Regions from separate parts of the Paenibacillus sp. p3-SID867 genome, predicted to be linked through region 2. Evidence: riboswitches for the same ligand, from Rfam matches in the RefSeq annotation. Region 2 holds a riboswitch; each other region holds the start of a gene.
What was found. A riboswitch is a leader RNA that binds a small molecule or an ion and turns the genes downstream of it on or off. The one in region 2 is predicted to bind cyclic di-AMP.
Positions count from the first base shown of each region.

Region 1: another riboswitch for cyclic di-AMP. It lies ahead of M4D81_RS21335 (TrkH family potassium uptake protein); the one in region 2 lies ahead of M4D81_RS12760 (hypothetical protein).
Region 3: another riboswitch for cyclic di-AMP. It lies ahead of M4D81_RS24630 (universal stress protein); the one in region 2 lies ahead of M4D81_RS12760 (hypothetical protein).

Region 1 covers NZ_JAMBDM010000010.1:202,508-206,742, reverse strand. The annotation lists gene M4D81_RS21340 (CPBP family intramembrane glutamic endopeptidase) at 1-1,575, opposite strand, end outside; cyclic di-AMP (ydaO/yuaA leader) riboswitch at 1,868-2,012, shown strand; gene M4D81_RS21335 (TrkH family potassium uptake protein) at 2,078-3,418, shown strand; gene M4D81_RS21330 (potassium channel family protein) at 3,435-4,109, shown strand; gene M4D81_RS21325 (LysR family transcriptional regulator) at 4,146-4,235, opposite strand, start outside.
Region 2 covers NZ_JAMBDM010000005.1:227,710-231,944, forward strand. The annotation lists gene kdpA (potassium-transporting ATPase subunit KdpA) at 1-1,109, opposite strand, end outside; gene M4D81_RS34790 (potassium-transporting ATPase subunit F) at 1,140-1,214, opposite strand; gene M4D81_RS12760 (hypothetical protein) at 1,369-1,779, opposite strand; cyclic di-AMP (ydaO/yuaA leader) riboswitch at 1,914-2,082, opposite strand; cyclic di-AMP (ydaO/yuaA leader) riboswitch at 2,619-2,792, shown strand; gene M4D81_RS12765 (hypothetical protein) at 2,925-3,389, shown strand; gene M4D81_RS12770 (proline dehydrogenase family protein) at 3,450-4,235, opposite strand, start outside.
Region 3 covers NZ_JAMBDM010000013.1:164,393-168,627, reverse strand. The annotation lists gene M4D81_RS24645 (fluoroquinolone export ABC transporter permease subunit) at 1-84, opposite strand, end outside; gene M4D81_RS24640 (ABC transporter ATP-binding protein) at 81-935, opposite strand; gene M4D81_RS24635 (TetR/AcrR family transcriptional regulator) at 932-1,564, opposite strand; cyclic di-AMP (ydaO/yuaA leader) riboswitch at 1,743-1,891, shown strand; gene M4D81_RS24630 (universal stress protein) at 2,001-2,666, shown strand; gene M4D81_RS24625 (TrkH family potassium uptake protein) at 2,718-4,112, shown strand; gene M4D81_RS24620 (glycosyltransferase) at 4,194-4,235, opposite strand, start outside.

The sequences.
Region 1 (4,235 bases), on a different contig from region 2:
CAGCAAGTTGCTGGTATCCTTGAGCAGGATCAGGCTAATGCCCATCAAGATGCTATTAAAGATGACGTGGGAGAACATGGCCGCCAAATACCCGTATTTCAAAAAGATGTAGCTGAACAGCAAGCCGATGATAACCAGTTCAATGGGCCGGGAAATAACAGGGTATATCGGATAGAGTGTATGCCCGAGCGCCCAAATGATCGAAGTGATCAAACTGGCCACGAACGTATTGCGGACGATCTTTTTCAGCATTTTGATGCCGAACAGCCGATAGACGGCCTCCTCGGATATGCCGGCCAGCCAGGCCATCAGCGGAAAGAGCCAAGGATAGAGCATGTTGTAAGGCGACTGTGTGGCATCCGTAGTGGACCATGTATTCAAGGTCAGGCCCAGAACGACAAAGATAATGGATTGGACCCCAAGCAGGATGAAAGCCCACATATACCCCAGCTTCATGCTGTCCAGCACATAATGACCGTATCCGGGTTCTTTGGCGCGCGGCCAAGGATTGAGCCCGTCTTCTTTGAGCCATAGCCCGCTGCCCCCGACAAGGGAGAAGTAGAGCAGAGCTGAGAAGATGAGCGAATAGACCGCATAGAAAATCATCATCCCGAGTATGCCGGTTTGCGACATCCCCTCGGATTTGAAAACGGGAATCAGATTGTACGTATTCAGCATCTGAATGACAAACAGTAGCGCCGATAGGAACAGGCCGCGCTTAAACGACGTGTAGGCTCTGGTCTTCACGCTGTACACAATCGCAAGTATGCCAAGGATGAGGGTGAACAGGCCATACCCTGCGAGCGTCAGCAGCGTGGCATCTTGGGTCTGCTTGTTGACATAGGCGGAATGGGCGGCCGGGACCGAAAAAGATGGCTCATAGGAGCGTAATTTCCCCTGCTCGAAGGTGAAACGGTGCTCCAATCTGGAATCGCCGATCTTGGATTCCGGATCCACATACCGGAGCCGGGGTTCCCCTTCCCGGGTAACCAGCTCCAGTTGCGAAGGATCATAGCCCGCTCGCTGGAGCCAAGGCTCAGCGAGAGCCTGCTTCTCGGCTAATGACATGCCGTCCTCGACGACAAGCAGCATCTGCCTTTGTACATCGCCCTTGTTCAGCTCAATCCGGTCATAGCTGGAGCGGGTGTAATCGTATGAGAAGCCGACGATGCCTGAATTTTGCATGTGCACGTCCACGTTGAGGGCATCGCCGCCCGGCTCGCTGAAGCGAACGCGGTATACGTCATAGGGATATTTGGCTTCATAGGTTTTGTTGTATTCCGAAAGTCTTTTTTCCTTCGCCAGATATCCGTAAAGTTCCGATTTGGATTGATATGTAACCAGCGTGTCATCCGTTTTTGCAGCCGTAAACTGCAAAAACTCCTGAGCAAAGCTTGAAGCCGCTTGCCGAGCCTGCTCCTTGGATATGATATTCGGAGATGCCATCTCGGTAGAATCCGAATTCGTCGACGGAAACACCTGAAATAATAGGAACAGAATCAGGCCGACTGCGGCAGGCGCGATGAGCTGCTTCAGATTGGGTTTCAGCTTCAAGGGCTCTCTTGCACGATTCATGAAATTCCTCCTCTAAGAAAGTTGATACTCCCACTGGTATTCGATATGCCTGATTAAGAACGCATAGAGTCAATATAACATAGTTATGAAAGTCATAAGCAGCTTATCCCAATATCCCGGAATAATGAAACAAATCGATGAAAATGAATGAAAGGTTTCGAAAACGTTAGAGAACCCTATGCTTGTATTCTTGAATATGCCCAATTCGCGCTCTTTTAAAGATTTTTTGGGTGAAAAACGGCATTGGGTTACGTACCGGATTGCGTTATAATCACATCATGCTTCAAGGAACTGAATATTCCAGCCGAATTTCGTACTGAAAATGGGGGAACCATGTAATTGGGGTGAATTTCATTATTCCCAGAATAATGAATAGGGCGACCTGTGAAAATGCCCGAATCCGTCAGCTAACCTCGTAGGCTGCAGCACAGGAACCAGACCGTAAAGGGCACTGCGTTTTCCAGTGTCTTTTTTTCTTGATTTTTTTTAAGAAGGTGACCGATTGAACTCTAAATTGAACTGGCTCAGGTTGTCTCCGCCGCAGATTCTCGTGCTTGGTTTCGCGGCTATTATTTTCATCGGGACGGCGCTGTTAATGCTGCCGATATCCACAAGTACAGGTGAACCGCTGGAATTTATCGATGCCTTGTTCACTTCGACATCGGCAACTTGCGTAACGGGGCTGGTTGTGGTGGATACAGGAACGACATTCAGCTCCTTCGGACAGATCGTGATCATGCTGCTGATTCAGATCGGCGGGCTCGGATTCATGACGATGGCCACTTTGTTTGCCTTGGCTCTCAAAAGGCGCATATCGCTCAAGGATCGCCTCATTCTGCAGGAAGCGATGAATCAGTCCTCGATGGAAGGAATCGTAAGGCTGATTCGCAGAGTGCTCCTGTATTCCCTGATCATCGAGGCCTGCGGTGCCTTGATTCTATCGATCCGCTGGGCGTTTGACATGCCGATCGGCCAAGCGATTTATTATGGTGTTTTTCATGCGGTCACGATGTTTAACAACGCCGGTTTCGATTTGTTTGGCGATTTTCGGAGTTTGACCGGGTATGTCTATGATCCTGTAGTCAACGTTGTCGTGATGTTTTTGATCGTCTCGGGCGGCATCGGTTTTATCGTATTATCCGATCTGATTGATTTCCGGAAACAGCGGAGACTTTCCTTGCACTCCAAAGTAGTGCTCACCATGACGGCTACCTTGCTGCTGGTTGGATTTATCGTCATTCTTATTTTTGAATTCACCAATCCGAGGACGCTCGGCTCCCTGAATTGGGGCGGAAAATTCTTCGGCGCATTATTCCAATCCGTAACGCCGCGTACAGCTGGCGCGAATACTATAGATATTACGGGGCTTAGACAGGCCACGCAATTTTTTATCGTTATTCTGATGTTTATCGGAGCATCCCCAGGGTCAACCGGGGGTGGTATCAAAACAACAACCTTCACCATTATGGTGGGGGCGGTCATCGCCATGATGCGCGGGCGTGAGGACATCGTCATGTTCCGTTATCGCCTGGCCCAGGAGCGGGTGCTGAAGGCACTGACCATTGCATTACTGGCACTGCTGCTCGTTCTAACCGTATCGATGATTCTGTCGACGACAGAGGAAGGGGACTTCCTGGAGATTCTATTCGAAACGACGTCCGCCTTCGGTACGGTGGGTCTATCCATGGGCTTAACGCCTGATCTGACAGTGTTCGGGAAGGTTTTGATCAGCATTACGATGTTTGCAGGGCGGTTGGGGCCTTTGACGCTTGCTTATGCACTGGGGCCGAAAAAGGGTAAAGAATTATATCGTCATCCGGAAGGCAAAATGATTATTGGATAAGGAGTACTGGAGAGACATGAAACCAAAGCAATTTGCAATCATCGGTTTGGGACGATTTGGCGCCAGCCTGGCGCTTGAGCTGATGGAACAGGGATATGAGGTGCTCGGCATCGACCGAAATGAAGAGGTTGTCGAGGATATGAGCGAGCTGCTGACACACACGGTGGTAGCGGATGCTACCGATGAAGAGGTGCTTAAATCGCTCGGTATCCGTAACTTCGATTGCGGCATTGTTGCGATCGGAAACGATATTCAGATGAGCATCTTATCCGCCATCTTGTTGAAAGAGCTTGGTGTCACCATGGTCGTTGCCAAGGCGATTTCGGTGCTGCACGGCCGGGCGCTGGAGAAACTGGGCGTGGACCGGGTGATCTTTCCGGAACGGGATATGGGGATCCGGGTAGCTCACCAGCTGGTCACGCCCAATCTGCTTGACTATATTGAATTATCCAAGGACTATCTGATTGTGGAGATGACGGTCACGGACTGCATGGACGGAAAAACGCTTAGCGAGCTCAATACGAGAGTTCGTTACGGTGTCAGCGTGGTGGCCCTGAATAAACAATCCGGCATCATCGTAGCGCCGACAGCCATGGACGTGGTGAACTCCGGCGACATTATGGTCGTTATCGGTTCGAATGATAATGTGGATCGCTTTGAGTCTGAGGTCGTGAATATGCTCGAAAAATAAATATAGAAGAAAAAAACCTGACGGTCATGCATATCGTCAGGTTTTCTTGGTTTTATCCTCCTCCAGCTTACGGAACAGAATTTCCGTTTCGTCAATCCAGCGGCTGGCTGCCTTGCTTAAATCCGA
Region 2 (4,235 bases):
TTCAGCATCATCAGGGACAGCGGCGTAATCCCTCCAAGCGGCGTGAGCGTATCATGCATGTTGTTGACCGACCCGGTCGTGGCCGCGGTCGTCACCGTGGTGAACAGGGAGGATTGGGCGACCCCGAACCGAACTTCCTTGCCCTCCATGCTGCCTTGCGATGCGTCGATGCCCAGCCGATTCAACGCCGGATTGCCATTGGTTTCAGCCGCATAGTTCAGCGACAGAAATCCGATGAACAAGGTCATCATCACAGAGAAGATGATCCATCCTTGTCTGCGGCTCTTCGCGAACAAACCAAATGTATACGGAAGCGCCGCCCCAAGACTCCACATGCACAGGATTTCGATGACATTGGTCAGCGGGGACGGGTTCTCGAACGGATGCGCCGAGTTCACCCCCATAAACCCGCCGCCATTGGTGCCCAGGTGCTTGATCGATTCCAGTGCAGCCACCGGCCCTACAGCTATTTGCTGCTCGCTTCCTTGAAGCGTCGTGACGCTGAGCGTAGGCTGCAAAGTCTGCGGCACCTGCAGCGCAACCAGTACCATCGCAATGATAAATGCGGCCGGGATGAACACCCGGGTGTGGGCTTTGACGAAATCCTCAAAAAAGTTGCCAACGGTTGTACCTTTGCTGGTCACCGCCCGGATAAACGCAATCGCCACGCACAGCCCGGTCGCCGCGGACGTGAACATCATCATCGTAATGACGGCCATCTGGGCCATATAGGATAATCCCGACTCCCCGCTGTAATGCTGAAGATTCGTATTGGTCATAAAGCTGATGATCGTAGAAAATGACAAGGTCGATTCCATATTGTCGATACCGTTCGGGTTGAAGGGCAATACTCTCTGCATCCGCAGAATCAAATACCCCGCCGCGACGAGCACGATATTTGTTATCACAAAGCTGATGGCATACCCTTTCCATGTCATTCCCTTGCGTTCTTTCAAGCCAATCAGTGCGAAGATCGGTTTCTCCAACCAGGAGAACCATTTATCCGTTCCATTCCCCTCATTGCGAAACACCTGATATAGATAAGTTCCGAGCGGCTTTACCAGCAGCACCAGAACGAGTATAACGATGGCAATTTGTAAAATGCCCATGACGAATGCCTTCCTCCTTCAGCTGTTCCCCTAGAATTTTTCAGGGTGAATCAGCGCATAAATCAAATATAGAAAAATAAAGAGCGTGCATATTAAAATGATCATCACGACTAATCCACCTCCGGTTCCGAAATGACCCGTCCGCACCAGGACATAAACAGCATGAGCAGTCCGTAGGTTCCTCCCAAGATAAGCACCATATATAAATCCTGCATGAATACAACCTCCTAAAACCTCATGGTCACATCAGCCAAGAAGCTTAGCTGACAATGGATGTAATCAGGAAGGATACCTGATGATGGTTCGTATGAAGCACCACATCGGCACCCAGTCCCTTGTATATCAATCGCGGATTGCTGGAATGGGTAATCACATAAATCGACTCCGTCGTCCATGTCCGGCAGATCCGTAAATAGCGGCAGCACAGGTTCAAGCTGCTTTCGAACAAATACACCTTGCTGACGGGAAACTCGGGAATGATCCAGGTTTGTTCATCCCTTGTATCGATAAGAATCATGTTGGTGCAGCCTAGTTCTCGCAGCCTCTCCTGCTCAACCCGGTTGTTGGCTATGGCCGCAAACGAAATGCGCATATAGATCAGCTGGCGGATAAATTCTTCCCCGGCCTTGTTCGGCGCGGATACCAGGATAAACTCCTGCGGTTTCTCCATCTTTTGTTCTCCTCCTAAAAAGTTCAGAAAGAGAAGACAACAACAAAGAAGCCTGGGGAAAGAGAAGAACTCTTCCCGCAGGCTTCTTCATCAGAACACGGTGAAATACACCGTGGCCCAAGTCCACGACAATCGTTGCCTCTCTCGATACGCTTACGAGGTTAGCTGACGGATTCGGGCGTGAGAGTCGCCCTACCCATAGACCGTTATCTTGTCCATGGGATTCACCCCTGAGAGATCAAATGCATCTCCCGACTGGTTCCCCCGTTCCTTTTCCATTCAAGGACTCAGCGAAAATTAAAAACGAGTAGCATGTTATTCTATTAGCCATTGACTAACATCCAGGTCCGACAAAACAGCACAGCTTCAGGTTCGAGCGGTGAGAGTCGCATCATCCTGCATTTCCAGCGAAGGCCCATGTTGCCCTCGCCCGAGATTCGATCCATAAAGAGCACGGCAGCTCTCACACAGCCTTTAGGTCTTCATGGAACGGCTGCCTGTATGCCAACCGCCGATGTCCGTCAATTCATAGTTCGTATCATACGTCCGGCCTTGCAGGAAGTAAATGTGAGCAAAAACACATGTAGCCTTATGTCGAACAGGATCTGACCGATTTCGCTCCATTATCTCCTGAATTCTGCTCTATACTATGTATTTCTCTTGTTTTCTTGTATTTATCGCAATCTATCGAGATACCGAGATTTTGCCATGATAATAGATGTCACGACCGAATGTAAGCGTTTTCTTTTACGGTTTTCATCGATTTTCGGAATGTATCCGTTCAATATGGCCATTTACTTTTAGAGTCCTCCGGCGTATGATTCATCCATCATTCGAAACATTCGTTTACGCTGAGCTCTCGACAGATCGGGAGACGGGGGAACCAAAACCGCCAACGGAGCTTCTGTTGGTGAATGGGGTGAATCCGCAGGCCTGATGATCAGGCATCGCGGTAGGGTGCTCTCAAGCCCGAATCCGTCAGCTAACCTCGTAGGCGCGATTTGAGAGAGAACACCACCCGAGCCTTAAGCGAAGCGGCCACTGTAGCAGGGCCTCTAACGATAAATAGGCCTGGAGAGCGGGGTTACTCTGCTCACCGGGCCTTTTTGCCGTGCATATAACATTCCTATAAAGGAGCGTAGACCATGACGAAACTCATCGAGGCCGCACTGGCCCCCGTCATCGAAACCACATCGCCTGCATTAAATGCAGAGCTCATCCGCTGCATGGAGATATATCGTTTCGACCGGGGCTCGGCTGAACGCTTTATCCCCTGGAGCGACCGAGATTGGAACTGCGGGTTGTTCAAAATCAGCTGTAAAGACGCGGCCGGGTATGCCGAATATGCGCTTCCAAGCACAAGAGAATTCGCGGATCTGGTCCGCTGGGCATCCGTCTTTACGAGGCTGAGAGGTATGCCCGTGACCGAGGCCGTTCGCTATGCCCAGAAGCAGCAGCAGTGGGGATCCGTACGAATGCAGCTCGCCGTATCGGCCCTCGCCGATCTGGAGGCCAATCTGCAACAGCACATCACCCGGAAGCGGTTAGGCAGCCTGCCGCTGGAGCGTTCCTTCCTGATGGACTGCTCGGAGGCGTATTATTCCTTCTAGGACAGCTGCTAGAAAGAGCTACCGTTCTCGCTTCCATTGCAATTGGCTGTTTTCCCCCGCTCACTTGAACATATTTTTGAGCACCATCATCAGGTTGGCCGGCTTCTCTGCCAGCCGCCGGGTGAAATACGGGTACCACATCGTTCCGTAGGGCATATAACACCGGATACGGTAGCCGTCCTGCGCAAGCGCAGCCTGATCGTTCATCCGCAGCCCGTACAGCATCTGAAACTCAAATTCCTGTTTGCCTATGCGGCTCTGCTCGGCAAACACCTTCACCCAGTCGATGATGTTGTCGTCGTGCGAAGCAATCGCGACGTAGGCTCCCTGATCAAAATGCATTTTGATCAACTTCTTATAGTTGTCAATGACCTCCCGCTTCTGCTGAAAGGCGATGGTTCCCGGCTCTTTGTACGCCCCCTTGACCAACCGCAGATTTACGCCAGCATGCATCAAATTGTTGACGTCCTCCTCCGTACGGAACAAGTAGGCTTGCATTACGGTCCCCACGTTGGTCAGCCCCTCCTTATGGAGCCGCAGCGTCATATCAATCGTCGCCTGGGTGTATGGCGAATCCTCCATATCCAGGCGAACGAAATTGCGGTGCTCTTTCGCCTTTTTCGCCACCATTTTGATGTTCTCGTACGCCTTCTCCAGATCCAGCGCCATGCCCATCTGCGTCGGTTTCAGCGATACGTTCGACTGCACTCCACGCCTCGCGATCCCTTCCACCAGCTTCAAATATTCCTCCCGATACCCGGCTGCTTCGTCCAGCGTCCGGATGCCCTCCCCCAGATGGTCCAGCGTGACAAGAATGCCCTTCGCGTTCAGCCTCTCGATTTCATC
Region 3 (4,235 bases), on a different contig from region 2:
GGTACAGACAAACACATAAACCCAATAGAATCCGTGGCGCCACTGGAAACGCAGATCGAATACAAATAAGCTTAGGCCCTTCATACAAGCTGCCTCCCCGTTACCTCAATAAAAATTTGTTCGAGCGAGGCCTCTTGCGAATGAATGGTATCGAGGGGATAATCCTGTATCAGCTTAAGAAATTGGTTATTCTCACCGATGCCATCCAGAGAAAATACCGCCCCCTTTAATTCGCCATCCCTACTGTATTCGACTCGGACCTCCTTTCTTCCCTTACGAAGTTTCAACTCTCTGGGTGAATCGATTAATTTGATTTCACCGTCGACGATAAAGGCTACCCGATCGCAAAGTTCTTCTGCCGCTTGCATATTATGCGTTGTTAGTAGAACCGTCTTACCGGCAGCCTTTTTGGCAAGTATCAATTCTTTCATTCGGTGGGCATTGACCGGGTCTAATCCGGATGTAGGCTCATCCAGAAATAGGATTTCTGGATCATGCTGTAACGCCCGACAGAAATTCAACCTCATCTTCATGCCCTTGGATAGCATGGAAACCTTCATATTCGCGGCATCTGTTAGATCGACTTGTTCCAGCAGTTTCATGGGATCCTCCGTCTTCCCCTTGTAAAGGGAACGAAAGAGCTTTAAATTGTCGAGAACCGAAAATTTGCTGTAGAAGTTCGGGAATTCAAAAGCTACTCCGATTCGCTCATAATAATCGGGACCGGTATCCCTGATTTCATTGCCCATGACTTTTATACTTCCTTGATAACCTTTCAGGACACCGATCAGCAGTTTTTGCGTCGTACTTTTACCAGCGCCGGACGGGCCGAGAAAGCCAAAGATTTCGCCAGGCGGGATGACAAAATCAAGTCCATGCAGGGTCGGCTCTTTCCGATTCGGATACGTGTAATGAAGCCCTCTTACTTCGATCACAACGCTCCATCTCCCTTCGGCGTATTAGACACCGCAAGCATACCGGCAGATAATAACTCGACTAGCAATTCGATCGTAGATGTAAATTGCTCCTCTCCAATCTCTTTTTGGTGCAGCGTAAGCAGTGCCAAGGATCTGATCATGCCCACGATGGATTCGGGTGCCGTACCAGGTAAAATGCCAGCCTTCTGCCAAGCCGTAATCACAGGCAAGAGCGCGTCTTGATCCTCCGTAAAGTTACGCTCCAGCAAGTCTTTCGGCAATTTCCTGAACAACAGCTCCATCTCCCCGCGATCCATCATCTGCCGAAGCATCGGGCTCTCGTCCATCATCCTAAGTGAATATAAGAGAAACCGTTTAATGCTTTCCTTACTGCAGACCTCTTCAGGAGGGAATAAATCCAGAACGGCATTGCGAATTCGCTGCTCCTCCTCCAGAATCAGTTCATAATATAATTCCTCTTTCGATCCGAAAAACATGTAGAACGAGCCTTGGGCAATGCCGGCGGCCTTCGTCAGATCTTCAACACTCGTTTTGCGAAGGCCCGCCGTTTCGAAATGATGGCGTGCCTCCGTCAGCAGTTTTTGGCGTATCCATTCACGTTCTTCGTCCGAGAATTTTTTGGGCATGTTGCACTTCACATCCTTAATCAGGCCATTTGTGATTCTGTGAATAATTTTATTTTATATTCATAAAAGTACTCCCCAAAGTCCCGTTTGTCAATATATTTGATATGATGTTGTTTACTTATCGGTAACTGTTTACTTTCAGCATGTTTTAGCATAATATTTATTACGATAAATTTCATACGCATAAATGCTTAATCCTCTATGAGGAACGGGGGAACCAACAAAGCGACTAAGCTTTAGGGGTGAATTCTTTCTGGATAAGAAGGAACGGGAACTCTCAATCCCGAATCCGACAGCTAACCTCGTCAGCGTCTTGGGAGAGAACACTCTTACTACTTTGACTTGTCCATGATCCGTACAACCAAGGCCAGGAAGCAGAACTGTCTCTGCTTCCTGGCCTTTTTTGTTAACGCTGTAGTGCTTAGAAAAGAAAGGAATGATTATTCTGCTTAATAATGAAAAGATACTGGTATGCGTGTATTACGGTCCAAACGGAGAACGTCTCATCCGTCGAGGCGGCGAATTAGCCAGACTGCTTAAGTGCCCCCTGTTTGTGTTGAGCGTTATACCCTTGCGTGAAGGTGAGTTAGATCAGGCACAAGAAAGGTATATGGCTGAGTGGCAAGTGAAATGCAACGAGTATGGGGCAACCTTCATTGTCAAAACGAATGAAGATCGCAAGGCTTCAGAAATCATAGCGGAAACCGCCAAGAATCATCAAATTACCCAGCTAATCATCGGACAATCCGGTCAAACGCGATGGCAGGAAATTACGCGTGGTTCGTTTGTTAACGAACTCCTAAACCAGATAGGCGAAACGGATTTACACATTGTCGCGGTTCAAAGGATGGATGATCCAATAGCTGACACCCATGAACGGGGAATTCGAGTCACTGTTTACAGTGATGGTTCTCATTATCTGCTTGGCAGTAAGGAATCCGGGGGCGATCCAATAGCCGAAGGTCTATTTTTCAAAGAGTTAAATACCGATTTTGACACCGGCGTGCTGAAAATAAAAACAGACCACGACATCCACTACTTGAAAATAAGTCACGGGAAAGTGGTAGACTCGTCTTTTTTTACAAAACAGAGAAATGTATGAGAACGCAGCGATCAATAAAGAATGGGGGTGGAACTTGTGAAAAGAACATTTATGAATGCAAACAATCGAAATACACAACATTCCGCTCCTAACACAATGGAGTTGTTTATCAACAAGCTTAAAAAAAATATGAGTCCCCCTCAACTCATCATGCTTGTCTTTTTCACTTTAATAATAATCGGGACCACATTGCTCGTGCTTCCCTACTCTTCCTCCACCGGGAGGTCAATTGGTCTGCTGGATGCTTTATTTACAGCCACCTCAGCAATATGCGTAAACGGGCTCGTTGTCTTGGATACCGGTAGTGTTTTTTCGACTTTTGGACAAGTCATTATCATGATCTTGATTCAAATTGGCGGGCTCGGCTTTATGACCTTTGGCGTGATGGTTGCCATTGTTCTGGGGAAGAGAATTGGCTTGAAGCAACGAATGATTATTCAGCAAACCACGCATTCGACCTCGGCACAAGGTTTGGTTAAATTGTCCATGTATATGGTACTCATTGCATTCGCGTTTGAAGCCTTGGCTACGATTATCCTCACGCTCCGCTGGCAACAGGACGTCGGGTGGGGACAGGCAGCTTATTACGCCCTTTTCCATTCCGTTTCGGCATTCAACAATGCCGGATTCGCCCTGTGGTCTGACAGCCTTACCCCCTTTGTCGGCGATCCGATCGTCAATATTACGATTGTCTTGTTATTCATCATTGGAGGTCTCGGCTATATAGTCATTGTGGATGTATTCCAAAAACGTTCATGGAAGAAGCTTTCGCTTCACTCCAAGGTTGTCCTAGTCGGAACAGGAACGCTGTCCCTGCTCGGTTTTCTATTTATATACTTTTTGGAGAGCTGGAATCCGTCAACCTTTGGCCAATTGAGCGAAAGCGAACAAGTGCTGGCTGCTTTTTTCCAAGGCATAACGCCTCGAAGCTCGGGGTTTAACACGATAGATATCGGCAGCATGCTGGCGGCTTCTCAGTTTTTCATTATTATTCTGATGTTCATCGGTGCTGCCTCCGGAGGAACAGGGGGCGGTATTAAGATCAATACGCTTGTTGTACTCATCCTAGCTACGATCCAAACCTTTCGCGGGGGTGGTCAAATCCATGCCTTCAAGCGCAAAATAGCAGGAGAAACCGTTATGCGCGCCTTGGCCGTTGTCATGAGTTCTTTGGTGGTCGTGCTGGGCGTTTCCCTGTTGCTGACCATCTCTGAAGGAATGCTAGAAGAACATTTCTTGGAAGTGTTGTTTGAAGCGACCTCAGCATTTAGCACCACCGGTTTGTCGATGGGATTGACAAGTGAATTGTCCCCCGTGGGGAAAGTCATTGTAGCGATAACGATGTTTGCCGGCCGTCTGGGTCCCTTAACGCTCGCTTATGCATTGGCTCAAAAAAAACGCACCTCCAAAATTGGTTACGCGGAAGATCATATCTTGATTGGGTAACTCAGGGTTCCCAATCAAGAATTTTCTTGTCCATTAATACTTTAACTTTTGGTACACATATCCCTTGTTAAAGGAATTCTCTCAATAGTAATCATGCAACCGTCTCTCAATAAATTCTACAGT